DNA from 4 places in the Clostridium fermenticellae genome. Region 1 is predicted to be linked to each of the others. Evidence: riboswitches for the same ligand, from Rfam matches in the RefSeq annotation. Region 1 holds a riboswitch; each other region holds the start of a gene.
What was found. A riboswitch is a leader RNA that binds a small molecule or an ion and turns the genes downstream of it on or off. The one in region 1 is predicted to bind thiamine pyrophosphate.
Positions count from the first base shown of each region.

Region 2: another riboswitch for thiamine pyrophosphate. It lies ahead of D4Z93_RS07345 (ABC transporter permease); the one in region 1 lies ahead of thiD (bifunctional hydroxymethylpyrimidine kinase/phosphomethylpyrimidine kinase).
Region 3: another riboswitch for thiamine pyrophosphate. It lies ahead of D4Z93_RS11890 (sulfide-dependent adenosine diphosphate thiazole synthase); the one in region 1 lies ahead of thiD (bifunctional hydroxymethylpyrimidine kinase/phosphomethylpyrimidine kinase).
Region 4: another riboswitch for thiamine pyrophosphate. It lies ahead of thiC (phosphomethylpyrimidine synthase ThiC); the one in region 1 lies ahead of thiD (bifunctional hydroxymethylpyrimidine kinase/phosphomethylpyrimidine kinase).

Region 1 is NZ_CP032416.1:2,400,421-2,408,334, reverse strand. Features, by position in the region: gene addA (helicase-exonuclease AddAB subunit AddA) at 38-3,754, shown strand; TPP riboswitch at 3,789-3,887, shown strand; gene thiD (bifunctional hydroxymethylpyrimidine kinase/phosphomethylpyrimidine kinase) at 3,953-4,753, shown strand; gene thiM (hydroxyethylthiazole kinase) at 4,932-5,744, shown strand; gene thiE (thiamine phosphate synthase) at 5,735-6,343, shown strand; gene D4Z93_RS11175 (amino acid ABC transporter substrate-binding protein) at 6,561-7,367, shown strand; gene D4Z93_RS11170 (amino acid ABC transporter permease) at 7,390-7,914, shown strand, end outside.
Region 2 is NZ_CP032416.1:1,562,434-1,570,347, forward strand. Features, by position in the region: gene D4Z93_RS07330 (hypothetical protein) at 1-55, opposite strand, end outside; gene D4Z93_RS07335 (ABC transporter ATP-binding protein) at 476-1,204, opposite strand; gene D4Z93_RS07340 (ABC transporter substrate-binding protein) at 1,225-2,241, opposite strand; gene D4Z93_RS07345 (ABC transporter permease) at 2,291-3,076, opposite strand; TPP riboswitch at 3,165-3,273, opposite strand; gene D4Z93_RS07350 (heavy-metal-associated domain-containing protein) at 3,353-3,568, opposite strand; gene D4Z93_RS07355 (heavy metal translocating P-type ATPase) at 3,595-6,045, opposite strand; gene D4Z93_RS07360 (metal-sensing transcriptional repressor) at 6,061-6,327, opposite strand; gene D4Z93_RS07365 (amino acid permease) at 6,497-7,914, opposite strand, start outside.
Region 3 is NZ_CP032416.1:2,573,875-2,581,788, forward strand. Features, by position in the region: gene D4Z93_RS11880 (methyl-accepting chemotaxis protein) at 1-1,570, shown strand, start outside; gene D4Z93_RS11885 (aldo/keto reductase) at 1,801-2,808, opposite strand; TPP riboswitch at 3,108-3,217, shown strand; gene D4Z93_RS11890 (sulfide-dependent adenosine diphosphate thiazole synthase) at 3,276-4,061, shown strand; gene D4Z93_RS11895 (pyridoxal phosphate-dependent aminotransferase) at 4,169-5,353, opposite strand; gene D4Z93_RS11900 (manganese catalase family protein) at 5,530-6,129, opposite strand; gene D4Z93_RS11905 (spore coat protein CotJB) at 6,147-6,416, opposite strand; gene D4Z93_RS11910 (spore coat associated protein CotJA) at 6,409-6,663, opposite strand; gene D4Z93_RS11915 (4Fe-4S binding protein) at 6,944-7,804, shown strand; gene D4Z93_RS11920 (heavy metal translocating P-type ATPase) at 7,855-7,914, opposite strand, start outside.
Region 4 is NZ_CP032416.1:1,056,411-1,064,324, reverse strand. Features, by position in the region: gene D4Z93_RS05115 (methyl-accepting chemotaxis protein) at 1-1,247, opposite strand, end outside; gene thiC (phosphomethylpyrimidine synthase ThiC) at 1,463-2,776, opposite strand; TPP riboswitch at 2,861-2,968, opposite strand; gene D4Z93_RS05105 (metal ABC transporter permease) at 3,032-3,874, opposite strand; gene D4Z93_RS05100 (metal ABC transporter ATP-binding protein) at 3,867-4,544, opposite strand; gene D4Z93_RS05095 (metal ABC transporter substrate-binding protein) at 4,645-5,565, shown strand; gene D4Z93_RS05090 (hypothetical protein) at 5,920-7,437, opposite strand; gene D4Z93_RS05085 (patatin-like phospholipase family protein) at 7,466-7,914, opposite strand, start outside.

The DNA of each region.
Region 1 (7,914 bases):
TTTATATTATAGTAGTAAAATTAGATTGGGTGATTTTATGAGTACGAATTGGACGTATGAGCAAAAACAAGCTATTTATACTAAAAACTGCAATTTATTAGTTGCTGCAGGAGCGGGTGCGGGTAAAACTGCGGTGCTTGTCAAAAGAATAATAGAAAAAATAACCGATTCTGATAATGGAATTGATATAGATAAATTATTAGTTGTTACATTTACAAATGCAGCTGCATCGGAAATGAAAGAAAGGATAGGAGATGCAATATCAAAAGAACTCGAGGAAAAACCAGAATCTAAAAATCTTCAGAAACAACTCATACTTTTGAATAAAGCAAATATAATGACTATACATTCGTTTTGCCTAAAAATTATAAGGGAAAACTTTCATGTAGTAGATTTAGATCCTAATTTTAGAGTATGTGATGATACAGAGGCTGTCCTTCTTAAACAAGAGGCGTTGGATGATGTTATGGAAGATATGTATGATAGTGACGATCCAGAACTTTTGAAGCTTTTAGAATGTTATGGAAGAAAAAATGATTTTAATGTTCAAAACCTAATTTTAGACCTGCACAGATTTTCTACAAGTAATCCATATCCTAAAAAATGGCTTGTAGAAATGGCAGAAGAGTTTAATGTAGACCCAAACTTTGATTTTGGTAAATCCAAATGGGCAGAGATGCTTGTTAAATATGTAAATGTTGAAATAACAGCATGTCTTCATAACCTGGAAAAGGCTTTAACCATAGTTAAGAATGCAAGTGGGATCAGTTACTATATAGACCCTCTTGAACATGACATTTATAATATGAAGCTTATATTGTCCTGTGAAAATTGGGATTCTATGAACAGTGTATTTAAAACTGTTAACTTTGATAAGCTCCCCGCTAAAAAAAATAAGGATGCTGATAAAGAGGCAAAGGAAAAAGCAAAGGGAATAAGGGATAATGTCAAGAAAAAGGTTTTAGCTATAATATCTGATATATTTGTAGAGAATAAGAATATATCGAAGGATATAAAACATGTGTATTTTGTATTAAAATCGTTAGTTGATGTTGTTATAGCATTTGATGATAGATTTAGCATTAAAAAGAGGGAAAGAGGAGTCATAGACTTTAATGATATAGAACATTTTTGCCTTGAAATACTCACAGAGACTCACGATAACAAAATACTTCCATCTAAAGTGGCACTTGGATATAGGGATGATTTTGACGAGATACTTATAGATGAGTATCAGGACAGCAATGAAGTTCAGGAAGTTATAATGAATTCAATATCAAAAAAGGACCCTTTTCCCAATATGTTTATGGTTGGCGATGTAAAGCAGAGTATATATAAATTTAGAAAGGCAAAACCAGAATTATTTCTTCATAAATATAATACATATTCTGAAGAAAAAAATAGTTTGAACAGAAAAATAAAACTCTTTAAAAACTTTAGAAGCAGGAAGGAAATAATAGATGGTGTTAACTATGTGTTTAATCAAATAATGTCTAGAAGGGTTGGAGAAATTGATTATGATGAATCTGAATTTTTAGAATGTGCTGCTAGCTTTGAAAAGACAGATAATGACATGCCAATAGAGTTAGATCTGATAGATAAAAGTGAATCAAAAAATGATGCTGACCTTATTATAGATGACGGTGATGAAGAGAATCCAGATAATATACAGATAGAAGCAAGATTGGTAGCAAAAAAAATAAATGAACTTGTAAATGGAGACAGCAGCTTTTTAATTTATGATAAAACTATAGATGCTTATAGAAAGGTAGAATATAGGGATATTGTTATACTTTTAAGAGCAACTTCAAATTGGGCTTCGGTTTATGTTCAAGAGTTAATGGAAAAAGGAATACCCGTATTTGCAGATACAGCTATTGGATATTTTGATTCCTCGGAGATAAAAACTATCATGTGTATGCTTAAAATAGTAGATAATCCGATGCAGGATATACCTCTTTTAGCTGTATTAAGGTCTCCAATAGAGTCATTTGAACCAGAAGAATTAATAGATATAAGGATGGTAAATAAAGATATAAATTTCTACAGTGCAATGAAACTAATAGATCAGTATTTTGAGGATGATGCATGCGAAGAAGATAAGATTGTAGATTATACCCTGGATCATATAAGTTTAAAATTAAAAAACAAAGTGTCTGCATTTTTAAATAGACTTGATGTTTGGAGAGATAAATCCATGAATATGGATTTGAATAACTTTATATGGTATTTGTACACTGATACAGGTTACTATGGTTTTGTAGGTGCTATGCCGGGCGGAAGCCAAAGGCAGGCTAACTTAAGAATGTTGTTTGACAAAGCTGTTCAATATGAGAACACTAGTTATAAGGGTCTGTTTAATTTTATAAATTTTATAGATAAAGTTAAAAATAGCAGTGGAGATATGGGAAGTGCAAAGATTCTTGGAGAAAATGAGAATGTGGTAAAGATCATGAGTATACATAAGAGTAAAGGACTTGAATTTCCTATTGTAATACTCTCTGGAACAGGTAAAAACTTTAATTTAATGGATGCTAATAAGAGTATATTATTTCACAGTGATCTTGGATTTGGAGCAGATTTTATTGATGCAGAGAGAAGAATAAGTTATCCTACACTTCAAAAACAGATAATAAAGAGAAAAATAAAATTAGAGACATTATCTGAAGAGATGAGAATACTTTATGTGGCATTAACTAGAGCAAAGGAAAAGCTTATTTTAACGGGCATGGTAAATAATATAGAAAAAACTTGTCACAGATGGTGCGAGTGTACAGAAGTTAAAGAGGAAAAAATACCTGAATATTATACAATAAGTGCAAGAAGTTATCTTGACTGGATAGGAGGAGCACTTTCAAGGCATAAAGATGGAAAGCTTATAAGACGACTCGGACAAATTAATGTATCAAAGTATGTTATAGAAGATAATTCTAAGTGGACGATAAATTTGTATGACAAATCTATTTTTAGAAAGAAGATTTATGATGATTCTGAAAATGATGTACTAAAATATATAAATGATATAAACTTAGATTCCAATATTAGCGAGTTTGGAGACGAGGTATCAAGAAGACTTAATTGGAAATATAAATATAGAGATGCACAAAATATAAGTGCCAAAATGTCAATATCAGAACTTAAAAGAAAATTTTTATTATCACAGGATGGTGATAGTGAAGTTATATTTAAAAATACTTCATTAAATACTCCAAAGTTTTTAAAGGAGACTAAGAATATATCAGGTGCAGAAAGAGGTACAATTGTGCACCTAGTTCTTCAGAAACTTGACTTAAAAAATGTACTTAGATCGCAGGACATAGCTCATCAGATTGAGGGCCTAATAACAAAAAATTTTATAACACAAGAAGAAGCTAAATGTGTTGATGTACAGAAGATATTAAGGCTTTTTACATCTAAGCTTGGCAAGAGAATGCTTAATTCAAATAATGTCTATAGAGAGAAACAATTTATCATAAATTTAAGTAGTAGTGAGATATATGAAGATTTGCCAAAGAAATTATATGAAGATGAAAAAATATTAGTTCAAGGTATAATAGATTGTTATTTTGAAGAGGATGATGAACTTGTTGTAATTGATTATAAAACAGACTATATAGAGGATATAGGGGATATTAAGCGAAAATATGAGTTCCAACTTAAGTATTATGCGAAGGCTTTAGAATTAATTACAGGTAAGAAGGTTAAGAATAAGTATTTATATTTGCTTTATAATAATACGGCTGTTGAAATTTAGGATATATATGTATATAATAATAGTATATTAATAATAACGTTTGTGGGGGTGCCGCTTGAGGCTGAGAGGAGTTTCCAACCCTTTGAACCTGATCCAGTTAATATTGGCGTAGGGAAGCAAAAATTAAGAATTTTATGCATTGCTTTTCAGCAGTGCATTTTTATTTTGAGGCAAAACTTTGTAAAAGGGGTGTATAAATTGAAAAAAGTACTAACGATTGCTGGCTCTGATAGCTGTGGTGGTGCTGGAATACAGGCAGATTTAAAAACAATGAGTGCACTTGGTGTTTATGGAATGAGTGTTATAACAGCAATAACTGCACAAAATACAGTTGGAGTTAAAAAATCAATGGATGTAGATAGTGATATGATTGAAGCACAGATTAAGGCTATATTTGATGATATAAAGGTTGATGCAGTAAAAATAGGTATGGTGTCAAACAGTAACAGTATAGAAGTTATAAAAAAATTACTGATAAAATACAAAGCATCAAATATAGTGCTTGACCCTGTCATGGTATCTAAAAGCGGATATCACTTGCTTAAAGTAAAGGCAGAGGAGTCTTTGAAACAACTTGTTGAAATTGCAGATTTAGTCACACCTAATATACCTGAAGCAGAGGTTTTAGCAAAGATGAAGATAAAGAATGAAGACGATATGAAAGAAGCAGCCAAAAGAATAGAGGCCTTAGGGGCAAAAAATGTGCTGGTTAAAGGTGGACACAGGCTTAATGATGCAAATGATATATTGCTGACCGGGAATTATTTTATAAAGGTAAAAGGAAAGAGAATAGATACAAAAAATACACATGGAACCGGCTGTACGTTGTCATCTGCAATAGCTTCATTTTTAAGTCGTGGTTTAAGTATATCGGAGGCAGTTAGGTTTTCTAAAGAGTACATAACTAAAGCAATTGAAAATTCTTTTTCAATCGGAAATGGAGTTGGTCCTGTTGGACATTTTGTAGAATTATATAAATCTGCAGGTATAAAATTTTAATTACAAAATTTATAGGGTTTATAAATGAAAAGTTAATCCATCCCCCGGGAGATACTGTCAAAATCCGGTACTATAAATGCTTTTAGTAATTCTAAAGCCCGGTATTTTGAAAATCCCGGCCTATGCATAAGTTAAGCTTGAACTTGTAAATTCTATATATAAATTAGGGGGTAATAAGATGTATAATGATGAGATTATGAATAAAGTTTCAAGGGTGTTAACTGAAATAAGAAAGAAGGTTCCTCTTGTTGATTGTATTACTAATGGTGTAACGATAAATGACTGTGCAAATATATTGCTTGCATTTGGAGGATCACCGGCAATGTGTGAAGCGTATGATGAGGTTTTTGATTTTGTAAAGATATCATCGGCACTATATATAAATCTTGGAACACTCAGTAAAGAGCAGGAGACAGCTGATGTCCTTGCAAGTATTTCTGCAAAAATAAATGATGTACCAGTTGTACTAGATCCAGTAGCATGTGGAGCAATACCTAGAAGATTTTCAGTTATAAATAGAATTTCTGAAGTTGGACGTATAGATGTTATAAAGGGAAATGTTGGAGAAATAAAATTCTTAGCAGGAGTGGATTCAAATGTAAGAGGAGTTGATTCGCTGGATGATGGGGAAGGTGTACTAGAAGCCTGCATTAATGTTGCCAATAAATATAAGTGTGTGGTTGCTGCTACCGGAAAGAAGGATTATATTACAGATGGAGTGAAAATTGCTATTATAAAAAATGGTGTTGAAATGTTTACTAAAATAACTGGAGCAGGATGCATGCTTGGAGCGCTTTGTGGTGCTGCAGCTGGAGCTTATGAAGATAAATTTTTATCTACTACTGCAGCAATACTGTCAATGAATCTGGCAGGTGAAGCGGCTTATGAGGAAGCTAAACTTCCTGGAAGTTTTAGAGTTAAATTGATGGATTGTATTTACAGTTTAACCGAAAAAAGATTGAAAGAAGAAGGGAAAATTGAATGGAAGTAGATTATAGATTATATCTTGTAACAGACAGGGACTATTTAGATGATGTTGAATTAAAAGATGCAGTTGAGCAGGCTATTCTAGGTGGTACAACATTGGTACAGGTAAGGGAAAAGCATGCATCTACTAGAGAATTTTATAAGATAGCACTTCAGGTGAAATCAATTACTGACTATTATAATGTACCTATAATAATAAATGATAGAATAGATGTTGCAAAAGCTGTTGATGCAGATGGTGTACACATAGGTCAAAGTGATATGCCACTTAAAATAGCAAGGAAAATGCTTGGACATGATAAGATTATAGGAGTTTCAGCGGGTAATATAAAGGAAGCTTTAGAAGCGCAAAAAGGTGGAGCAGATTATGTTGGACTTGGGGCCGCATTTTATACGGGAACTAAAAAAGATATAGATAAACCTATAGGGATAGATGGTTTAAAAAAGATATGTGATGAAATAACTATTCCTTCTGTTGCAATTGGTGGTGTAAATGAAACAAATTATAAAGATGTATTAAAATCAGGAGTTACAGGTATATCTGTAGTATCAGCAATACTTGGCAAAAAGGATTTCAAGAGAGCTGCCCAAAACTTATTATAAAAATATAAAAAGTTTATGTTAAAATTCACCTTTCTAATCTACATAAGGTTTATAAATCCCGGTCTGCGCATAAGTTAAGCTTGGAATTTTACAAACCCTATATAGGTTAAAAAAGTGAATTTTTATATTTAATAAATTATCTCATACTACTTTACAAATTTAGTATGCTAAAGTATAATAGTATCTATAATAAATCTGTAATTTAGGGGGATAAAAAATGAAAAAAAAATTTATACTTGTAACGTTGACTTTATTTATTTTTAGTATATTATTTGCAGGTTGTACTACGACTAATCAATCTAAAGATGCTTCATGGGATGATATTAAACAAAAAGGACAATTTGTAGTAGGATTGGATGATAGTTTTCCTCCAATGGGATTTAAGGATGACAAAGGTCAGATTGTGGGATTTGATATAGATCTTGCGAAAGAAGCTGCAAAGAGAATGGGCGTAAAGGTTGTATTTAAACCAGTTCAGTGGGATGGAGTATTATTAAGTTTGAAAAATAAAGATATAGATGTTATATGGAATGGGCTTACAATTACTGACAAGAGAAAACAGCAGATAGCTTTTTCCAAACCATATCTTCAAAATAAGCAAATAATAGTTGTGAAAAATGATTCAACTATTAAAAACAAGAAGGATCTAGCTCAAAAAAAGGTAGGCCTTCAGCTTGGAAGTAGCAGTGAAACTGCATTAAAAGCAGATAATACTACACTTAAATCATTAAAAGAGGTTAAAAAATACTCTGATAATACAGAGGCACTTATGGATTTAAAAGATGGACGTGTTGATGCTGTAGTTGCAGATGAAGTAGTTGCAAGGTATTATATAAATAAAACTAAGGGAGTATATAAAGTTTTAAATGATGATTTTAAAAAGGAAGAGTATGGTGTTGGAATAAGAAAAACTGATATTAGTTTCAAGGAAAAACTTGATAAAGCTTTGGATGATATGAAAAAAGACGGCACTGTTAATAAAATATCACAAAAGTGGTTTGGAGAGTCCGTTACGGAAAAATAAAGATGTTAGGAAGTGTTTTTAGGTGTCTAATTTTACAGATATGATGACGAGTATGTTAAGCGGAGGTATATTGACATTAAAGTTATTTTTGATAGTAGCCGTATTATCAGTAGCAATAGGTATTGTAGTTGCTATTGGCAAGATTTCGAAAATAACTCCATTAAGAGTTATTCTAAGCTTTTATACGTGGATTTTTAGAGGTACTCCTCTGCTATTACAACTTTTTTTCATTTATTTTGGATTGCCTGCAGTTGGTATAAAATTAGAACCTATGACAGCTTCCGTTATAGCTTTTACCATAAATTATGCTGCATATCTAGCTGAAATATTTAGGGCCGGTATAGATTCTATAGATAAAGGACAGTTTGAGGCAGCAAAGGTTCTTGGAATGAATTATAGGCAGACTATGATGAAAATAATAATACCACAAGCCCTTAGAAATGTTATTCCACCTATTTGCAATGAATCGACAAATCTGATAAAGGATACGGCAATGGTTGCAGCTATTGGTGTTGGTGATTTACTTAGAGGAGCAAAAGAGGTTGTA
Region 2 (7,914 bases), 840 kb from region 1:
AACATAAATTCTGACCTTTTACATAATCCAGAGCCTTATTATCTATTTTTAACATTTTACACCGCCTATACTTTCATAACTATATATATTTATAGTATTTATAAATAAAAGCTTAAGTTATACGTAAGCTGACATTTCCAAAATGTAGGCACATTAAAAAATTTTTTAGCAAGTCTTAGTGAAGTATTTTTGAAAATCTTAGTAGATTTTATATGTTTGAGCCTGCGAGTTTATAAAATCTGCTTAGATTTTTATAAATACGAACTTAGACTTACTAGAAATTTTTTAGGTGACGAATTTTGGAAGTAGCAGCTGGAGTATAACTTAAGCCTGGAATTACAAACCCTATATTTTAGCTCTTTTCAATTTTTGCTCTGCTGCCATCTCCACTAAATGAAGGTACAACCATAAGTTTAGCCGGAATTCTATCTCTAATATCATTCACTAATAAATTGTAATGATATCCTTTTTTAGGCTACAATAAATTATATATCCTTCTTTTTATACTCAGAAATTCATCTGAGGTTATAATATCCTTCGTCTTATCCTCAGGTAAATCGACATATATTGAACTCTTTATACTGGCCGGCTTATCTGAAAGTATATAAATCCTATTTGAAAGATATATAGCTTCTTCTATATCATGCGTTATAAACAATATTGTTATATTTAAATCCTTTATAATCTTTAAAAGCCAGTTCTGCATTTTTGTCCTTGTTATAGCATCCAAAGCTCCAAACGGTTCATCTAACAACATAATATTATCCGAAGCCATATAGGTTCTAAGAAAAGCTGCCCTCTGTCTCATTCCTCCAGACAATTTTGATGGATACTTATATTCATATCCCTTTAACCCATACATATCAAAATATTTTAACACTTTATTTCTGGCACAAACTTTACTCTCCCCTTTTATATAAAGCGGCATTGCAACATTGTCTATTACCTTCTTCCACGGAAGAAGCAAATCCTTTTGATGCATATAACTTATATCTCCATCAACATAAACATCACCACTGTCCGGATTTAGTATACCTGAAATTATATTTAATATGGTACTTTTTCCACTCCCACTAGGTCCAATAAGACTTACGAATTCTCCTTCAGTAACCTCAAAACTTATGTTGTCTATTATTTTATATCCATCGAAGGATTTTGACACATCTTTAAGCACAACTTTTTTTAAAATACTGGATTTATTCAAGAATTATATCTCCTTTACTACTATTTGGATGGAAGAAAATCATTTGTAAATGCATCTTCCGCTTTCAAATTCTTTTTTATAAGATTTTTACTCATAAGAAATTTAGTATAGTTATTCCAAACAGAAGACTTCATTTCTCCCCATCTTGGGGCATCATCAATATACTTTGTGTTCATATACTTTTGGCTCTCTACTGCAAGCTTTTTATCTATCTCAGGTGCATTTTTTACTAATATGTCAGCTGCATCCTCAGGATTATCAATGGAATATTTATATCCTCTCTGTGTTGCTTTTAAAAACTTTTTAACTAATTCCGGTTTATTCTTAAGAGTATTATTATTTGTAATAAGTATAGGTGTATAATAATCCAGATCAGGATTTAATTTTCTAAGTTCTATAAAATTGAGCGGTATATTTTTAACTTTAGCTTCTATACCTGTCCATCCTTCATATATCCATGCAAAATCTATATTTTTTTTCGTAGCTGCAAAAAAATCTTGAGTACCAATATCTACAATTTTAAGTTTATTAAAATCGGCCCCTCCATTCTGCATAACAGACTGAACTACAGCTTTTTCCGAAGGTGAACCCCATCCACCGTATGTTTTTCCTTCAAAATCCTTTACAGTACTTATATTTTTATCCTTAGGTGACGCAAATCCAGATGTATTATGCTGAACTAAAGCTGCTACAGCTTTTATTGGAAGAGGATTATCTGAAGTTTTTGCATAAGTTACATCTTCTTGATAGCTTACTCCAAAATCTCCTTTACCGGCAGCTATTAAATTACCAACAGCTCCATCGGAAGGTTGAATTATCTGAACATCCAATCCTTCATCTTTATAATATCCCTTATCCTTAGCTACATAAAGTCCAGTATGATTTGTATTTGGTGTCCAGTCAAGTATTACCTTTACCTTTGTCAGAGGTTTACTATCTTTTTCCTTTGATGTTTCATTTCCAGAAGAACACCCAATAAGCAGTATACCTATAAGTGCAGTTGATGTTAAAATTTTAAATATTTTTCTCTTATACATGTTTAAATCGTGCTGGGTTAATTTCCCAACGTCCCCCTTTCATATTACACTATTTGTTAATATTCTCTCTGTCTTTCCTTTGCCACGGCATAAATATGTATTGAAGTACATACATAAATAAGAACAATAGCATACTTAAAATCACTACAACTAATATAGCTGAAAATATTTGATCAAGTGCATATGCATTTTTTGCTCTTACCATAAATATTCCAAGACCTTTCTCTCCTCCAAGCCATTCTCCAACTATAGCTCCCATTATGCTGTATGTTGCTGCTATTCTAAGTCCTGAAAAAAATGAACCCAGGCACCCAGGAAATTTTACATACCTAAATTTCTGAAATTTAGATGCATTCATCGTGTCCATAAGATTCAGCATATCTACATCAGCACTTTCAAGTCCATCTACAAGACTTATCACAATTGGGAAAAAACATACTAAAACAACTACAATGACTTTAGGGAGTATGCCAAACCCAAACCATATTATAAATATCGGGGCAAGTGCTATAGTAGGTATTGTTTGCGATATAACAAGTATTGGATAAATACAGGCCTTTACAATTTTTATATTATCCATAAGCAGTGCAATTATTACTGAAAATACTATAGAAATTAAAAAACCAATAATTGCTTCTTCCAGGGTAACATAAATATGAGGAATAAGTATAGGAAAGATTTCAAATAAAGTTATTGCCACATCCTTAGGCGATGGAAGAATATATTTAGGTATTCCTCCTTTATCTACAAGTATTTGCCATAAGAATATAAGCATAACCTGAAAAACAATAGCTGAAATCCTGTAAATCGATTTACCATAATTATTACATTTCATACAATTACACATCCTACATGAGTTATTAAGCATACAAAAACCTCTCTTCAAAAATAGAAGAGAGGTCTTTATACTAAACAAATTTATTTGATTACTTACTGTAATTCCCTCCGTTGGCATTATCCAATTCAGGTTTTACGGGTCGAAACCTACCAGTTTCCTCTCAAACAGTGTTTCTGCCTCCCCAACAATATATGATTTTAAAAATATCAACATAAATTAGTATATCATTTATAAAATAAATGTGTCAAATTATTAAAATATTCTTACTAAGGCCTATATGTTTTCTATCTTAACTACATCATATCCTGCATCCTCAACAGCAGCTTTTATAGCACTATCTTCAATTTCATCTTTAAAATCTACAACTGCATTTTTATCATCCAAACTTACTTTTACTTTTTTAACTCCATCTAATTCTTTAAGAGCCTCCTCAACATGAGCAACACAGTGTTTGCAGCTCATTCCTTCAATAAATACTTTCTTTTTCATAATATATTCTCCTCTCAATATTTATATTAAATTAAAGGTTTGAAACCTTTCAATCTTAAAGCATTTGTCAAAACTGATACCGAACTTAAACTCATTGCTAAAGCTGAAATCATTGGATTTAAGAGTGGACCACCAAATATATAAAGCACTCCCATCGCAACTGGTATGCCAAGAGTATTATATCCAAACGCCCACGCAAGATTTTCCTTTATATTCTTTATTGTTTTTCTGCTCAATTCTATAGCTGTAACTACATCCATTAAATCACCACGCATAAGAACTATATCTGCTGATTCAATAGCAATGTCTGTTCCAGAGCCTATTGCAATTCCTATATCTGCCTGAGCCAGTGCTGGAGCATCATTTATTCCATCACCAACCATAGCCACTTTCCTGTCTTCACTTTGAAGCATCTTTACTTCCTCTGCTTTATCTCCCGGCAATACCTCTGCAATTATCCTGTCAATTCCAACCTGTTTCCCTATTGCACCAGCTGTTCTTTCATTATCACCAGTTATCATTACTACTTCAATTCCCATCGAATGTAATTTTTCTACACATCTCTTACTATTTTGTTTAACTGTATCAGCTACAGCTATTACTCCAAGAATTTTTCCATTTTCAGATACATACATAGGTGTTTTTCCTTCTCCAGATAATTTTTCTGAAACTATATTGAGCTTCTCTAAATTAATACCATTCTTATCCATCAATTTTTTATTGCCAAGAAGTATTTTTTTACTATCGATAAAAACTTCTATACCATACCCTGTAATAGCTTTAAAAGACTCTATCTTTTCTAATTCTATTCGAAGAAAATTTGCATTCTCAACAATAGCTTCTCCTAACGGATGTTCTGAACCAGCTTCAGCTGATGCGGCCAACTTTAAAATATAGTCTTTATCAACACCAGTTACTGTTACAATATCTGTAACTTTAGGTTTTCCCTCAGTAATTGTTCCTGTTTTATCAAATACAATTGTTTTTACTTTATGGGTAGCTTCAAGTGCAGTACCGCTCTTTATAAGAACTCCATATTCTGCTCCTTTTCCTGTTCCAACCATTATAGCTGTCGGCGTTGCAAGTCCTAGTGCACATGGACATGCTATAACAAGTACTGAAATAAATATTGTAAGACAAAATACCAGATCTTGTCCGTTTATATACCATAAAATTGCACCAATAAGTGCCAGTGACATGACAACTGGAACAAAGTATCCAGACACAATATCTGCAAGTTTAGCTATAGGTGCCTTCGATCCCTGAGCTTCTTCTACCAGCTTTACAATTTGAGATAAAACAGTATCTCCTCCAATTTTGGTAGCTTTAAATTTAATCATCCCATTTTTATTTATACTTGCACCAATTACATTATCTGATACCTGCTTTTCAACTGGTATACTCTCACCTGTTATCATTGATTCATCTATAGATGTTGATCCTTCTATTATTTTGCCATCTACAGGTATCTTTTCACCTGGTTTTACTATGATTATGTCGTTGACCTCAACCTCATCAACCAGGATATTTATTTCTTTTCCATCTCTTTCAACAAGCGCCTTTTTAGGAACTAAATTCATGAGTTTCTTTATAGCTTCTGAGGTTTTCCCTTTTGCAACAGATTCAAGATATTTTCCAAGAGTAATAAGCGTCAATATAACTCCTGCAGATTCAAAATACATATCATAGGCATGACTGCCTGACATAATCTTATATACTGCAAACAAACTATATAAAAAAGCTGCTGATGCACCTATCGATATAAGTGAATCCATATTGGGACTTCCTCTAAATAATGATTTAAATCCAACAATAAAATAATGTCTTCCCTCTATTAAAATTGGAAGTACAAGTACTAATTGAATAATTGCAAATGCCTTATAATGATGCATTGGATCTATTGCAACTGGAAGCATATATCCTAATTTTTCAGCTATCATAGGTCCCATAGCTATTATTAGAAGTGGAACTGCAAATACAGCCGATATTATAAATCTATTCCACAATTTCTTCATATCCTTAAGTTTCTTTTCACTATCACTATCTATCGACGTTTCTTCATCTATAGCTTTATAACCCGCCTTATCCACAACTTTTTTAATTTTTGAAACATTTAACTTTTCTTTATCAAAGCTTATATTTAATTTCTCAGTTGCAAGATTAACATTTGCCTCTGTTACTCCCTCAAGTTTCTTAACAGCTCTTTCAACCGCTCTTGCACATGCTGCACATTCCATTCCTTCTATTTTTAATGTCCTATTTATTGTTCCAGAAACAGCTTTATATCCTGCTTTATCTACAGCCTTCTGTACGTCCTTCACATTTATCTTTGATTCATCAAAAGTTATTTTGAGTTTCTCTGTTGCCAGATTCACATTTGCAACTTCTATTCCATCAAGCTTTTTAACAGCTCTCTCAACTGCTCTCGCACAGGCCGCACATTCCATTCCCTCTATTTTCAAAGTTTTACTTGACACTTTACCACCTCCTTATTAATCTTTAAGCAGTTTAGACAATAAATTTATTATCTCATCCACTTTTTCATCTCCACTATCATGTAAGAAAGCCTGTTTAACACAATGATTTAAATGCTGCCTAAGTATTAATAAATTTGCTTTTTTAAGAAGGGATTGAGCTGCATATATTTGATTTGATACATCTATACAATATCTCCCATCTTCAAGCATTTTAATTATTCCTTCTATTTGACCTTTAGAGGTTCTTAATGCTTGAATAGCTTTTTTCTTTTCTTCATTCATACAACTCATATTGCTACCTCCTACCCCCGGTGGGGGTGTTAATCTATATAAATATAATACAACAAAAATATGAATAAAATATGAATAAAAATAAAAAAAGTATCTATTTTTTAATAAATACTTTTTTTGTCTTTATTATCTTTTACTTTTAATCATAAAAATATTAAAATTATTTCAAATCAAGTTCACTCAGGTCAACATCTTTTACATCAATAACCTTTGTTTTATGTTTAAATTTGTATCCTGCCCATAATATTAAAAACAATGGCAGACCAATATATGTTGAAATAATACCTTTCCAATCGATTTGAGATGTTCCAAAATAAGTAATTCCTTGTCCTAATATAACTACTATACATAATATTAATGCTATAATTGGACCTATAGGAAAAAATTTTGCTTTATATTTAAGTTTATTTAAATCAAGACCTTGAGCTATATAAGCTTTACGAAAACGATAATGACACATTGCTATGCCAAGCCATGCTATAAAACCTGCCAATCCTGATGCTGCAACAAGCCAGACATAAACTGTACTTTCTGCATATAATCCTGTTAAAAAACACGCACATGCAATTATAGTTGTAACTATTAATGAATTTATAGGAACACCCCTCTTATTTACTTTTGCAAGAAATTTAGGAGCCTTTCCTGACTCAGCTAATGCATATAACATTCTAGTTGATGCATACATTCCTGAATTACCCGCAGATAATATCGAAGTTAATATTACTATATTCATGATCGATGCAGCACCAGCAATACCAACCTTAGTAAATACCATAGTAAATGGACTTGTTTCAACTCCAGCTTCTGTATAAGGTACAAGTGCTCCAACTATAAAAATCGTTCCTATATAAAATATTAATATTCTCCAAAATATTGCCTTAGTTGCTTTAGGTATATTTTCACCTGGATCCTCACTTTCTCCAGCTGCAATTCCTACAAGTTCTGTTCCCTGAAAAGAAAATCCTGCTATTAAGAATATCATAAATATAGATTTTACTCCTCCAACAAAAGGTGCATCCTTAATTGTAAAATTTTTTAATCCGATTGGATTTCCGTTAAATATCCCAAAGATAGTTGCTGCACCTATCAAAATAAATATTATTACCGTAATAACTTTAATACTTGCAAACCAAAACTCCGATTCTCCATATCCTTTTACTGATAAAAAATTAAATATAACAATTATTCCTAAAAATAATGCACTCCATCTTACAGAAGGAATACTTGGAAACCAAAATCTCATAATAAGTGCAGCTGCAACCATTTCAGCCGCAACAGTAATAGCCCAATTGTACCAATAGTTCCATCCAAGTGCAAAGCCAAGTGCCGGGTCTATAAACTTTGATGCATACACTTCAAATGAACCGGCAACTGGCATATGAGTTGCCATCTCTCCAAGTCCTGTCATTAAAAAGTATACCATAATACCTATACATGCATATGCAACTAATGCACCACCTGGCCCTGCTTGTCTTATAGTATCACCTAGTGCTAAAAATATTCCTGTGCCAATTGCTCCTCCTATTGCAATCATATTAAGATGTCTAGATTTTAAATTTCTCTTTAAATTTTGTTCTC
Region 3 (7,914 bases), 170 kb from region 1:
AAATAAAGGTAAAATTACTATAAGTCAGCCATACATAGATGCGGCAACAAAAGACAATGTAATCACATTTTCACAGACAGTAGAAAAAGATGGACAGGTTGTAGGTGTTGTAGCATTGGATTGCTCTCTAAAAACGTTATCACAAGAAATTTCATCAAAAAAGGTTGGCAATTCAGGATCTGTTTTTCTTGTTGATCCTACGGGCAAGGCAATAGCCAGTCCAGAAAAAAATCTTATTAATACTGATATATCCTCAAAATTTACTTTCTGGAGTAAGGCAAAATCAGAGGACAGCGGATTTGTCAATTATACTTATAATGGCGTAAAAAAGTTTGGAGCATTTACAACAAATAAATTAACCGGGTGGAAAGTAATCGCCACCTTAAATGATAGTGAACTTTCCAAAGATACAAAGCCCATATTGCATATAACTTTATTAATGATATTGATAATGGCGCTGGCTGCAGCAGCTTTGTCTTTTACATTAAGTAAAGGTATATCTGATAATATAAATAACTTTAAAAAAGCATTCTCCAAAGCTTCAAAGGGGGATCTGACAGTATCAATAGCTGCTTCAACAAAAGATGAATTCAAAGATCTGTCTGAATCATTTAATACTATGCTTAAAAATGTATCTGATCTTATGAACAATGTCACAAAATCTTCAGAAACAGTATTGCAAACTTCCTTAAGCCTGGCAAATATGTCCGGCGAAGTAACCTCATCTGTAACTGAAGTATCAAAAGCTATAGAAGAAGTTTCTATGGGTGCAACTAAGCAGGCGGAGAATGCCCAGACAGGTGCAGCTGAAATGAATTCACTGTCAAATAAACTGGATGAAATAAGTAATAATTCAAACGAAATCGATAAAATTTCGAGGGATACCAAAGAACTTGGATCAACAGGTCTTTCTATGATAGACACTTTGATAGAAAAATCCAACAAAACTAAAGACTCCACTACTTCAGTCAATAAAGTAATTTTTGATATGAACGAAAGTGCTAAACAAATAAATGTCATATCAGAAGCCATATCTGATATAACGGAACAAACCAATCTATTATCACTGAATGCGAGCATAGAATCTGCACGTGCCGGTGAAGCAGGAAAAGGATTTGCTGTAGTAGCAGAGGAAATAAGAGTTCTTGCCGAGCAGTCTCAAAATTCTGCAAAAGAAATAAAAGGCATTATAGCAACTATACAGAAAAAATCTGAAACAGCTGTAGATGCTATTAATTCAACTGAAGTAGCAGTAAATGAACAGTATAAGGCAGTAAATAAAACCCAGGAGATATTTAATAAAATACTTAAATCAATTGAAATAATGATAGGCAGAGTTGATGAGGTAAAGAAATCCATTATTGATATGAATGATAAGAAACAATCTACATTAGCTGAAATTGAAGATATCTCATCCATATCTGAAGAAACAGCCTCGGCTTCCGAAGAAGTTACTGCATCCAGCGAAGAAATATCTGCAACTATGCAGGAATTTACAAGACATTCAGAAAAGCTTAAAACTTTAGCAGAGGAACTTAAAGATGAGATAAATCAATTTAAAATTAATTAACTTATGCGCAGACCGGGATTTCTAAAATTAAGGCACATTAAAAAATTTTGTAGTAAGTCTTAGCGAAGTGTTCTTAAAAATCTTAGTGGATTTTATATGTTTGAACAAAGTGAGTTTATAAAATCTGCTTAGATTTTTTTAAACGCAAGCTTAGACTTACTAGAAATTTTTTACGTTACGTATTTTGGAAATCCCGATCGGAGCATAAGTTAAGCTTTCAGTTACAAACCCTATAAAAAGGTTTTGTAATCTTCATAATTCTTTTTTAAAAGCTCTGGAGTATTTAATTTATACGGGCACTTGCTCATACAGTTATTACAATGAAGACACCCTTCAATCTTTTTCATTTCTTCCTGCCACTCCTTAGTAAGGTAATCATCCTTCGGTGCACGACGGAGAAGAAGACTCATTCTTGCGCAATCATTAATTTGAATTCCAGCCGGACATGGCATACAGTATCCACATCCACGGCAAAAGTCTCCGGATAATTCTTTTCTATCATGTTCAATCTGTTTTTTCATATTATCCGTAAAAATTGGTGGATTGTCATTATAAGATAAAAATTCATCAAGTTCATTTTCACGTTGAATTCCCCAAATAGGCGCAACATGATTAAACTGTGAAAGATATGCATATGCAGCAGCTGAATCTGTAATTAACCCACCGGATAGTGCCTTCATTGCGATAAATCCCATATTATTTTCCTTACACAAATTAACTATTTCTATATCTGATTCCCCTCCAAGATACGAAAAAGGAAATTGGAGTGTATCATATAGTTTTGATGATATAGCTTCTTTTGCGACAGTCATCCTATGATTCGTAATTCCTATAAATCGTATTTTACCCTGTTTCTTTGCCTCAAGCATTGCATCATAAAGTCCAGATTTATCTCCAGGCTTTGGACAAAATGATGGATTATGAAACTGATAAATATCAATATAATTCGTCTGTAAATTCTTCAAGCTTTGTTCTAAATCTTTCCAGAATTCATCAGCATTTTGTGCCGCTGTTTTAGTGCTTATAATAATCTTATCTCTTATGTAAGAAAACGCAGCTCCTATTTTTTCTTCACTATCTGAATATGCTCTTGCAGTATCAAAATAATTGATTCCATTATAAAATGCCTTTTGTAATAAATAAACAGCGTTCTTTTTTGAAATACGTTGTATCGGAAGTGCTCCAAATCCATTTTTACTTACAATTAATCCTGTTTTACCTAACTTTACTGTTTTCATACACCTACCATCTCCTCTAAAAATTAAATAATATATAATTGTTTAAATATTTCAATACTTATTCAAAATTATATTATTAAAAAGTATTTTTTACAAACCAAATATAGGAGTAGTATAAATTACCACTTGAAAGAACATACAATATATTTCTGTAATATTATTGAATTTATGTACTTATAGGACTTTTTTTGTAAATTAATTTTATAAATAAATATATTGTAAGATTAGTATTTTTGTGTTACTATAAAATATGTTAGGAATTCTTAACGTTTAACAATTATTAAAAAATGAATATTAAATATATTTTAGCGGGGAGTCCATGTTTTGGACTGAGAAAGGACTATTAAGCACCTGACCCTTATAACTTGATCGGAGTAATGTCCGCGTAGGGAAGGTTTAAAATATTTCGCACACCTTTTCCTAAGGGTGTGCTTTTAATTTATCTATAAATGAAAGGAGTTAAAAAAATGTACTTAGAAGACACCAAAATTTCAAAAGCTATTATTGATACTTACAAGGATAAACTTGAAGACATATTATATTCAGATGTAATCATCGTCGGAGGAGGTCCATCAGGTTTGGTAGCTGCAGCTTACCTTGCTGAAGCCGGAGTTAAGACAACCATTATAGAGCGTAGTCTCAGTATTGGAGGCGGCATGTGGGGAGGTGGCATGATGATGAATCAAATTGTAATTCAGGAAAGTGCCCGAAGCATTCTGGACGACTTTAACGTTAATTATAAAAAATATGAAGAAAACTATTATACAGTTGATTCTATAGAATGTGTTTCTGCGCTAACTCTAAAAGCAGTTAAAGCTGGAGCTAAAATATTAAACTTAATATCCGTAGAAGACGTAATAGAAAAGGATAATTGCATTGCAGGACTTGTAATTAACTGGGCTGCCGTTGAAAAAACAAAAATGCCTATTGATCCAATAATGATAGAATCAAAATATATACTTGATGCCACAGGTCATGATGCATCAATAGTGAATAAACTTGTAGCTAAACAAGGAAACGTTTTAAATACCGAAAACGGAAGTTTTGTGGGAGAAAAAACAATGTGGGCAGATCGTGGTGAAGATCAGGTCGTTAAAAACACTGGTGAAGTATATCCAGGACTATATGTATCCGGTATGGCTGCTAATGCCACTTTAGGCGGACAGAGAATGGGTCCGGTTTTTGGAGGTATGCTTCTTTCAGGTCAGAAAGCTGCTAAACAATTAATAGAAAAATTGCATGCAGCAAAATAAGAATTAACACAATAACCTAAGTAGGAAAAGAATAATTCCAGTTCAAAATATAGACAAACAGTTCACATTGATTTATTCAATACTGTTTGTCTATCATTATTAGAATGTTATTTATATTCCTCTGCTAATTTTTTAAACAAAGGAATTGATTTTTCAATTGTTGAAGTTTTAATACAATAAGCAGCTCTAAAATGTCCTGGGCAACCAAAATCCTTTCCCGGAACAAGCAATAAATTATATTTTTTTGCCTTTTCACAAAAAGCCTCATCGTCAGCTTCTAATGATTTGGGAAATAAGTAAAATGCCCCATCTGGTTTTACACATGAAAATCCAGCTTCAATCAAACCATTATATAATATATCTTTGTTATTTTCATATGTACTTATATCTGAAGGCAGGCCCGCACATCTCGCAACTACTTTCTGAAACAATGATGGAGCATTTACATGTGTTAAAACTCTGGCTGCACCGGCAATAGCTGCAAATATTACATCAAAATCAATGATTTCATTGGGAACCACTATATATCCAATTCTTTCACCAGGCAATGAAAAAGATTTACTGTATGAATAACATACCAAAGTATTATCATAATATTTGGGTAGATATGGTACCTCAACATTATCATACGCTATCTCACGATAAGGCTCATCAGATATCAAAAATATTGGATGATTATATTCTTTCTCTTTTTGTTTTAATATATCTGCCAACTTGATAATTGTTTTCTCTGAATAAACTGCACCACTTGGATTATTGGGAGAATTTACAATAACAGCTTTAGTATGTTCGTTGATTCTCTTATCAAATTCTGAAAAATTAATCTGAAAATCAGAAACATTCGCTTTAACAGCTACAAACTTTGACCCTGTGGATTCAACAAAACATTTATACTCAGGAAAGTAGGGAGCAAAAGCTATAAATTCATCATCTCTTTCACCTAATGCTTTAAAACATATACTTATTGATGCAGCTGCTCCGGCCGTCATAAATAAATTTTTTCCCGAAAAGTTTGTACCAAATCTCTTATTCAAACTCTTGGCTACTAACTCTCTCGATTCCGGATCTCCATAGGCTGCTGTATACCCATGTACACTACACGAATCCTCATTATTTAAAATATCAATTATAGTTTCTTTAATATACTCAGGTGCTGGAACGTTAGGATTTCCCAAACTAAAGTCATATATATTCTCTTTTCCAACTACTTTAGCCTGTTTTTCTGCATATTCAGCAATGGCTCTTATAGTCGATTTTTTACTGCCTAATTCATACATTTCTTTTGAAATCATAAAATTAACCCCCTTTTAGTTCATATACTTAATATTATAATCTCTTTTGCTGATTATTTGTCAATATTTATCCATAAATAATTATAAAAATAAATACAAAAAGAGCCTTTATGCTAACTAATTAGCAGTATAGGCTCTTAATTCAATAAAATATATAAGCAAATAAAAATGAATATTTATTTAGTAAATTTCGTTTTAGGCATAATAAATAACTTAGGTTCCTGTAAATACTCCTGAACTATTCTAAGAGCCTCTCCAAATCTCTGGTAATGAACAATTTCTCTTTCCCTCAAGAATTTCAATGGTTCTATTACATCTGGATCTTCAGCAAAATTAAGAAGATATTCATACGTTCCTCTGGCTTTTTGTTCTGCAGCCAAATCTTCAGTTAAGTCTATTATTGGATCTCCTTCTGATTGAATACAAGCCGCAGTAAATGGATCTCCAGAAGCACTTGAAGGATAAACTCCCTTTCCATGATCTGCATAATAAGCATCAAGACCTGCTTTTCTAATCTCCTCAAGGCTTGCTCCGTCTACAAGCTGATGAAACATTGCTCCAATCATCTCAAGATGTGCAAGTTCCTCTGTTCCTATATCATTTAAGGTTGCAATAGCCTGAGGTGTCAGCATCGAAAATCTCTGACTGAGATATCTTAGTGACGCTCCAAGTTCTCCATCAGGTCCGCCATATTGAGTAATAATTATTTTTGCCATTTTAGGATCAGGATTTTTTATTTTAACTGAATATTGTAACCTTTTTTCATATGACCACATATAATTCTATTCCCCCTTTAAAGCCTAAAGTTGGCTTCATATTCCCAAGGCCAGGGTTCATCCATCCACTGCCATGGGCACTCGCTATAAGCCCCGTACGCTAAAGGCCCAAAGTACTTTTCGTAATTTTGTTTTAGTCTGTTTGCCTCAACTGAAATTGAATTGTATTTTGAAATGGCATCACAATCACTCGGATGAGTATTTAAATACAAATGGAGATCTACAAGCACAAAATCCACAGCACTAATTTGTTTTAAAAGCTCTTTTTTATTTACTTTATCACTCACAGCAATCACCCCATTTATCTTTTTCAGCTTTATTCATTTGTTTGTCTTTTCCTTCATAAGGACTATAAAGTTCTAGAAATGCAGTTCCATGTTTGAGAGCCTCAATCGGGCATAGAATTGTACATAATTTTTGGTAAGGTACATATGCAGCTGCTAATCTTACATTTCTTATTGTTGTCTCTTGTGGGATACATTTATCCTGTGATGACCTTACATTCTGATTTTCTAGTTTTACACCCTTTGTCATAAATTATTGTTTCCTCCTCACTTTTTGCTTACTTAATCTTATCTTATGATTAGATATAGAGGATTGTTACTTTATACATTTAATACTCTCTTATTCTCAAGATTACTAAATAATTTAATTATCAACAAGCTCCTGACAGAATATGTACAACAATATCTGTTAAACTATAAATACTGTATGATTTATTACACCATAATATAAACAAATCATTTTATATCTAGTATACTTATATTGTATTCAAACTTATCAAAGATACATTATATAAGGAGATGTTATTATTATGGTTAATCTAAAAAGGCAAAAAGAATTAAAACTACTGGGATTTTTATTACAAAATGATAGAGAACACTTTTCGGTAAGATTTTTAAGCAAAGCAGGAAACTTTACAGTAGAGGAATTAGAAAACATAAATAAAATATCAAAAAAATATGGAAGAGGTTATTCTGGACTTACAACAAGACTACAAATTGAAGTACCATGGATTAAAGATGAAGATGTCGAAAAAGTAATTGAAGAATCTAAAGCATTGGGACTTAAACATGGAGGTACAGGTCAAAAGGTAAGACCCCTAGTTGCATGCAAAGGTAGTGTCTGTCTCCATGGCAATATAGATACACAGGAGATTTGCAGACAGCTGGATAAAAAATATTTTGGAACTAATACCCCCCACAAATGTAAAATAGGGATAGTTGGATGTGCCAATAACTGTGCTAAAGCCAATATAAATGATATTGGCGTTATGGGTAGGTGTGTTCCTCAATTAAATTCAGAAAAATGTATTGGATGTGGACTCTGCTCAAAAAACTGCAGACAAAATGCACTTAAAATAGAAAATAAAAAAATAATATATAACAAAAATTTATGTGTAAATTGTGGTGAATGTGTAAGGACATGCAAGCCAAATGCCATTACTGCCAAAGAAAAGGGTGCAGAAATATTCATTGGCGGAAGATTTGGAAGAGAAATAAGAATTGGAAATTCATTAGGAAAGATATTCAAGGAAGATCAAATTATACCTGTTGTTGACACAATAATGGACTACTATAGAAAAGTAGGTAATAAGGATGAACGAATTTCAACAGTTATGGATAGAATCGGCCAAGAAAAATTTATATCTGATATCCTGGATAAACTTAATTAAATTTTAAAGAGTGCGGTCAGAACTTCCTTGACGCACTCAACATAAACACTTTATATATTTTCAGTTTTAAGTGTCCTCATAGAATTCAAAACTGCAATTAATGTAACACC
Region 4 (7,914 bases), 1.3 Mb from region 1:
AAATCCTCAGATTGCTTTGTAGTTCCCTCCGCAACTTCCTGGACAGCTCCTGAAACTTCATTTGCAGCACTTGTCATATGTTCCGCATTAGTATTCAAATCATTTGACATAACTTGGACCTTTTCAGAGTTTTCTTTTATAGAAGCTATGGTATCCTTTAAGCCATTACCCATGTTCTTAAAGCTGCGTGCTAAAACACCAATTTCATCTTCGCTTTTTATGTCTATTTCATTATTTAAATCTCCATCCTCTATTTTTTTGGCAAAAATAACTAATTCATCTAAAGGAGAAGTTATGCTCTTTGATACCTTGGTAAGCATAAATACAGCTATAAGAAATGCTGCAAGAGCTAAAACAATAATAAGTATTGTAATCATACGTACTGTTTTATTTACATTCTCCATAGACATGCCAAGATCAACTGCACCTATAGTTTTACCATTTTTAGAGACAGGAACCAAAACATCATATACTGGTATCTTATTTTCATATTTATATTGAGAAGAATACGTCTTTCCGTGAGCAGCCGCAGTTTTACTGCCAATATCATTTACAGTGATGCCTACTCTAGTTTTATCACTATGAGCCTTTATTTTTAAATCACTGCCTATAAATGCTGCATATACAACACTCTTATCCTTAACCAAAGATTGCATAAAATTTTGCATTTCTAGATTAGATGTCAACTTTTGGACAGCATTTGCTAAAATTCCTATCTGAACTATACCTCCATTATCCAGGCGCATACTTCCATACTTATAATAATCATTTGATAGTGTACTTTTTCTTATATCCTCCATAGAGAAATTCTTTTCTCCCTTCAGAACCCTATATGCATCCGTTTTACTATCGTACACATAACCCACATTTGTTGGCAAATTTGTATATATAGTTTTTCCAGATGGATCAGCAATATTTATTTCATTAACTTCAAACTGTTTAGAAAGTAAAGTCAAATAATCATCATTTGCCTTGTCCATATTAGCATTTAAAAAGCTACTTAAAGTCTTTACTCTAGTATCTATAGATCCATTTAATTCATCTATAGAACTATTATTTCTCTCTATTTCACTCGAAACATGATCTGCCATCACCAGTCCATCTGTCTCCATCTGCAGCAATATTTTACTTTTCACTTCATATATAGACATACACGCTATTAGGGCTACTACAACAAAAATTATAATTATCGGTATTCTTAAGATCTTAAATTTCACAGACTTCTTTAATATTGCATTGTTTCTCATATAAATTCCTCCTTAAGTAACTCATATTAAAATATTACAATTCAATTATCGTAGATAATACCATATTTATTAATATATCTTTAAGATTAACCTTTTTAGTTATAATAATCATATAAAATATCAACTTATTGCTATTTAACACAAATACCGACAAAAAAAGAAGAACTGCTGATATTATTCAGCAGTTCTTTTAATAAATTTTATAACTTCAAAATTTAATTATCATCTCTTAATATATTTATATTTTTACCCTCCATAACTTTATTCATATTCCTAACAGCGCACATTTTTCCACACATTGTACAAGTTTTTTCGTCTTCCGGTCTAGAGCTCTCTCTATACATTCTAGCCTTATCTGGATCTATTGCAAATTCAAACATTTTATTCCAGTCAAGTTCTCTTCTTGCTTTAGCCATACTATTATCTATATCTCTAGCTCCATTGACACCTTTTGCAATATCTGCTGCATGTGCTGCTATTTTAGTTGCTATAATGCCTTCCTTCATGTCATCTAAATCTGGTAGTCTTAAATGCTCTGCCGGTGTTACATAACATAAAAAATCAGCCCCGTAGGTTGCTGCAATTGCTCCGCCAATTGCACTAGTTATATGATCGTAGCCTGGTGCTATATCAGTCACAATAGGTCCTAGAACATAAAATGGTGCATCATGACATAACTTTTTTTCCATCATCATATTAGCTTCTATTTCATTTAAAGCCATATGCCCTGGTCCTTCTATCATTACCTGTACATTTCTTTTCCAGGCTCTCTTCGCAAGTTCTCCCAGTGTCATAAGTTCTTTAATTTGACTTGCATCCGTTGAATCATTCAAACATCCAGGTCTGCATGCATCTCCAAGACTTATTGTAACATCGTACTTTTCACATATATCAAGAACCTTATCAAAATATTCATAAAATGGATTTTCTTTATTATTTAGTTTCATCCATGCATAAAGAAGACTTCCTCCTCTGGATACAAAATTCATGAGTCTTGGATTTCTATTAAATACTTCTGCTGTTTCTCTATTTATACCTGCATGTATAGTCATAAAATCAACACCATCTTTTGCATGCGTCTCTATAACTCCCAAAAGTTCCTCAGCTGATATATCCTTTAATTCCTTATCATAAAAACCAACAGCATCATACATAGGTACAGTGCCTATCATAGCTGGTGACATACCTATAAGCCTTGTCCTAAATTCTTTGGTTTTTCCAAAACAGCTTAAATCCATTATAGCCTCTGCCTTCATATCTATTGCTTTTTTCACCTTATCAAGTTCTAAATCAATATTACAGCAATCTTTTGAAATACCTAAGTTTACATTTATTTTTGTTTTTAATCTCTTTCCAACTCCCTCTGCACTTAAATTTTTGTGATTTTTATTAGCTGGAACAACAACCTTTCCCTCTGCAATAAGTTTCATAAGTTCATTAACATCCATATTCTCTTTTTCTGCCACTGTCTTAATTTCATCTGTAATTATCCCTTTTCTTGCTGCATCCATTTGTGTCGTATAATCCATTTTAATACATCTCCTTTTTTGCATAAAAAAATAGAGAAACATGTAATGCTTCCCTATCTAAACTTTTTATACAACTCTATATTTAAAGTTATGTAAAGTTTTTCCTACGTTGGCATTACCCAAATCAGGTAGTACGGGTCTAAGATTCTATCTCACTCTCAGCCTATAATACAGGCTCCCCAAAACAATACTATTATTTAACTAATTAATATCACATATTCATGTATATGTCAATAATCATCAGACTTAAATTCTTTAATTATTCTCTTTTATAATATTTTTACTCGATAATTTATAGGAATAGTTGACAAATGCTATCTTTTTAATTGACATCACTAAAGTCAGCATAATAACGGATGACAATGCAATCAAACCTCCTGGCGCACAGCCAATATAATATGAAGAAAATAGACCTATTAAAACATCCACAACACTAAATAGTATTGAAGATACAAGAGTAATTTTAAATCCTCTTTTAAGTTGCAGTGCAGTTGCTACTGGCAGTGCAATCATTGAACTCAAAACAAGAACTCCAACTATTCTTATTGAAACAGAAACTGTAGCAGCAACCAATATTAAAAATATATAATTTACAAGTTTAACCCTGATTCCAGATATTGTTGCTGCTTCTTCATCAAAAGCAATGAAGACAAGTTGATTATACAGGAAAAACATCAATATATATGATATTATACTAAGTATTAAAACCGTATATAAATCTTCCTTAGTTACTGTAAGGATACTTCCAAATATAAATGAATCAACATTTGTATGAAGTTCTCCAGAACTCATTATCGTAATTGCAATTCCTACACCTAATGACATCACTATGACAAGTATAAGTTCTGCATACTTTTTAAAATAATTCCTCAAAAATTCAATTAAAACTCCACATATTGAAGTAAACAAAAATGCAACAGCAATAGGATTTTTTTGTGCCAAAAGTCCTACCGCAACTCCAGCAAGTGAAGTATGCGAAAGAGTATCTCCTATCATGGAATATCTTCTAAGCACTAAAAATATACCTATACAGGGGCATAAAATAGAAATTAGGATTGCTATTGCAAAAGCATTTCGCATGAATGTATAATCAAACATAAAATTTATTACCTCCATTGGCTTCCACGTATTCATTAATGTACGTTTCTGGTTTGCACATATGTCCATTACCATTTGCAATGTGATATATAAGAGATGAATTTGAAATCGCTGCCTTAAGGTTGTGTTCTATTGATATGACCGTTATACCTGTATCTCTGTTTAAACTTTTAATCAATGAATAAATCTCTCTTTGGCTTTTTATATCAACACCAGTAGACGGCTCATCTAAAATAAGCAAATGAGGATTTCCCATTAATGCTCTTGCTATAAATACTTTTTGACATTGTCCTCCTGATAAATTGCCTATTAATGAATTTTTAAATTTTAACATACTCACTCTATCCAGGCTCTTTTCAACTATTTTTTTATCCTTTATTTTTAATATTTTTCTATAACAATCAAGCATTTCATAAACTGTAATTGGAAAATCAGAGTTTAAAAAATCAGATTTTTGTGCTACATATCCGACATTCTTAGCATCATTAACTATAGTGCCACTTGTAGGCGATAATATATTAAGTATTAATTTTATCAATGTTGATTTTCCACAACCATTTTCGCCCAATATAGAAACATATTCTCCATCTTTTATAGTAAGATTAATATTATTTAATATATATGGCGCAAGATTATTATAAGAAAAATATAAATTATTGATCTTAAGCATGTATATGTCCTCCTATTATTTATTGACAAATTCAATTCACATAATATATTATATATGTAAATGCAAATGATTTGCAACATAAATTTTTAGGAGTGATAATATGTTGAAGACAAAAAAAGTGCTTGCCATATTTATAACTGCAACTATAATATTATTTTTTACTGGATGTGGTAATAATATACATAAAGATACTGTAAAGAATTCAAATTCAAAAATAAGAGTTGTAGTTACATTTAACGCTCTTCGTGAATTTGCCTATGCTATTGGTAAAGATAAAATAGATATAGAAACCTTAGTACCAGAAGGAACAGAACCTCATGATTTTGAACCCAAAGTAAAGGATATGAGAAATATAAGTGATTCAAAAGTCTTCATATATAATGGTTTTGGAATGGAAAACTGGGTAGATAAAACCCTTGAATCAATAGACAATAAAAATTTGATTGTTACCAATGCCTCAAAAGGAATAACTCCTATAAAAAATGGTGATTCTAATGAAATAAAGGAGCATGGTCAATATGATCCTCATATATGGCTTAGTCTAAAAAACGCTAAAATTGAATCAAAAAATATAAGAGATGCACTTGTTAAGGCAGATCCCTTAAATAAATCTTACTATGAGAAAAATTTCAATGATTTTTCTAAGAAAATAGATGCACTATATAATTCTTACAATGAGAAATTAAAATCAGTTCCAAATAAAAGTTTTGTTACAGGGCATGCTGCATTTGCATATCTCTGCAGAGATTACGGATTAGAACAAAGAAGTATAGAAGATGTATTTGCATCTGAAGAGCCAAGTGCAAAACAACTAAAGTTACTTACTGATTACTGCAGAAAAAATAAAATTAAAACTATATTTGTTGAAGAAATGGTAAGCCCCAAAATATCTGAAACTCTGGCATCAGAAGTCAATGCAAAAGTTAAAAAAATATACACAATTGAAAGCAAAGAGGACAATAAAGATTATTTACAATCTATGGCTTCAAATTTAGATTTAATTTACAACAGTTTAAAGTAATTGCCGGCAAAAAATTACCGGCAATTACTCAGTTTATATTTATATAGGGTTTGTAATTCTAAGCTTAACTTATGCGTAGACCGGGATTTCTAAAATTTAGGCACATTAAAAAATTTTGTAGTAAGTGTTAGTGAAGCGTTCTTAAAAATCTTAGTGGATTTTATATGTTTGAGCCTGCGAGTTTATAAAATCTGCTTAGATTTTTATGAACGCAAGCTTACACTTACTAGAAATTTTTTACGTGACGTATTTTGGAAATCCCGGCCGGAGCATAAGTTAAGCTTTCAGTTATAAACCCTATAAATTTCTAAATCGACATATTAATTTACTTTAATGAAAAGTACCTCCACAAAGTTAATCCCTGGTTATTGGAAATCCTCCTTTAAAATATTCTTTCGGATATAATAAATCCTTTATTTTTTCTCTGCTGCACTTTCCATTCTCCATAAATATATTTGGTATTCCCTCCAAGGATACACGTACATTTTCTATATCAAATATATCACAGACATTTTCTATACACTCAGATACTTCTTTATTTGTACTGCACTTTAGATAATCTGATATCTTATCTCCGGTAATCCATCCACATTCTGAATAGTCTTTATCATAATTTAGAACAGTACATTTTAATCTTCTCTTATCATTTCCAGCTATAGACGACATAAAAAAAGTTTTCACCATTATATCATCTATCGGAAGACTATACCCTGCAAATACTATATGTTTTGCATTTTTCATCAAAAGGCCAACTTCTGTTTTAACCTCCTCAAGTGGTGCAATACTTTGCTTTTTAGCCATTGTTTGCATTATAAGCGGCATATCAGACGGATATGTTATTTGTCCACAATAAGGACATTCTATTGCCCCATGTCTGCTTTTCAATTCCTTCTCGCTTCTATATTTCCAGTTTTTCTGCAATTCATCTACTATAGATGGTCCAAAAACTTCAGTAGATAACCTACACCAACTTCCACCAAAAGTAGTTATATATTTACCACATTCCGGGCATACTCTTGAATCAAAAATTCCATGTGGAAATAATATCTTCCCAATACGTATAATTCTAGATGGATATTCATAATCATTTATTCTTTTACATTGAGGTTCTCCAACAGTATACCATATCTCATTATTAATACTGTCTATTTTCTTTCCAGCTATCTGTGTACCAAAATCATCAAATAATCTTAATTTTAATCCACAATTCAAAAATACCGACTTATCATTAAATTCTTTATGTGCATTAAAAATATTCCACATTATTATTGGATCCCAATTAAAAGATATAATTGCATATGAATATAAATAAAACCTTCTGCTTGTTCTTACATATCCTCTCTTATCAAATTCAAATGCCTCTTCTTTCATAAGGTCTGTAAGTGTCCTTGAAAATTCATAATATGGTGTAAGTTCATCTTTATTCATATATCCAGGCTCAAACTGTATACTTAATCTTTCTAATTCCTCAATAAGTAAAATAAGACATCTTTTGGCTCCTTCTACTCTTTCTCTTCTTAAAAAATAAGTTTTTCCAGATATAAATGCATTAAATCCCATTTTATTGCCAATCAATTGATCAAGCATTGTAAAAAGCTCATGCATATTTACCTTTGTATTTGTTCCTATTATAAGCTGAAGGGCTTCTAAATCATATATCTTACACAGTATGGGGTCTTTTACTAAATCCTCGGTGACCAACTTCTTGAAAGCATATCTCAATTTTTCATTTTTACCCTCCAAAAATGAAAAATCATTTTTATTTATTTTTACTACAATCTGTATTAATTCTCTAGTTGCATAAAGTCCAAGGGATTTAGTAGCCCCAGCTCCCCAAAGTATAACCGTTTCCGGCCAATATTTTTCAGACATAAAAATCACCTGTATCTTTTATCCAATTTTATTTTCTGTGTTTATCAACATATTTCCTAAAATTCCATCTAGTAAAAAATTCTTCAGCAGTCTTATAACCAGCTTCAAATAATTTCATGCTTTTCTCTTTACTTATATTGAAGTCAGTAGTTTTAACATTCAAAGTTGGTATTGATATAGTTCTAATCATATCTTTATCAGATATATACTTTTCATCATAAGTTTCTATTATACACTCAGCCAAATCTAATACGTATGAAATGAAATTGTCATCTCTATTACTATAACCTTTTTCAGATTTTTCAAACTTAAGCCCAAATGTCGGCCATCTTGGAACCCCTTCTACGTCAAATATCCAAACTGGAAAGTTACTGAGTATACCACCATCAACAATATAATTATTCACACCATTATACTTTATATAAACTGGCCTAAAATAAAATGGTATACCTACACTCATTCTGACAGCAGTTGAAA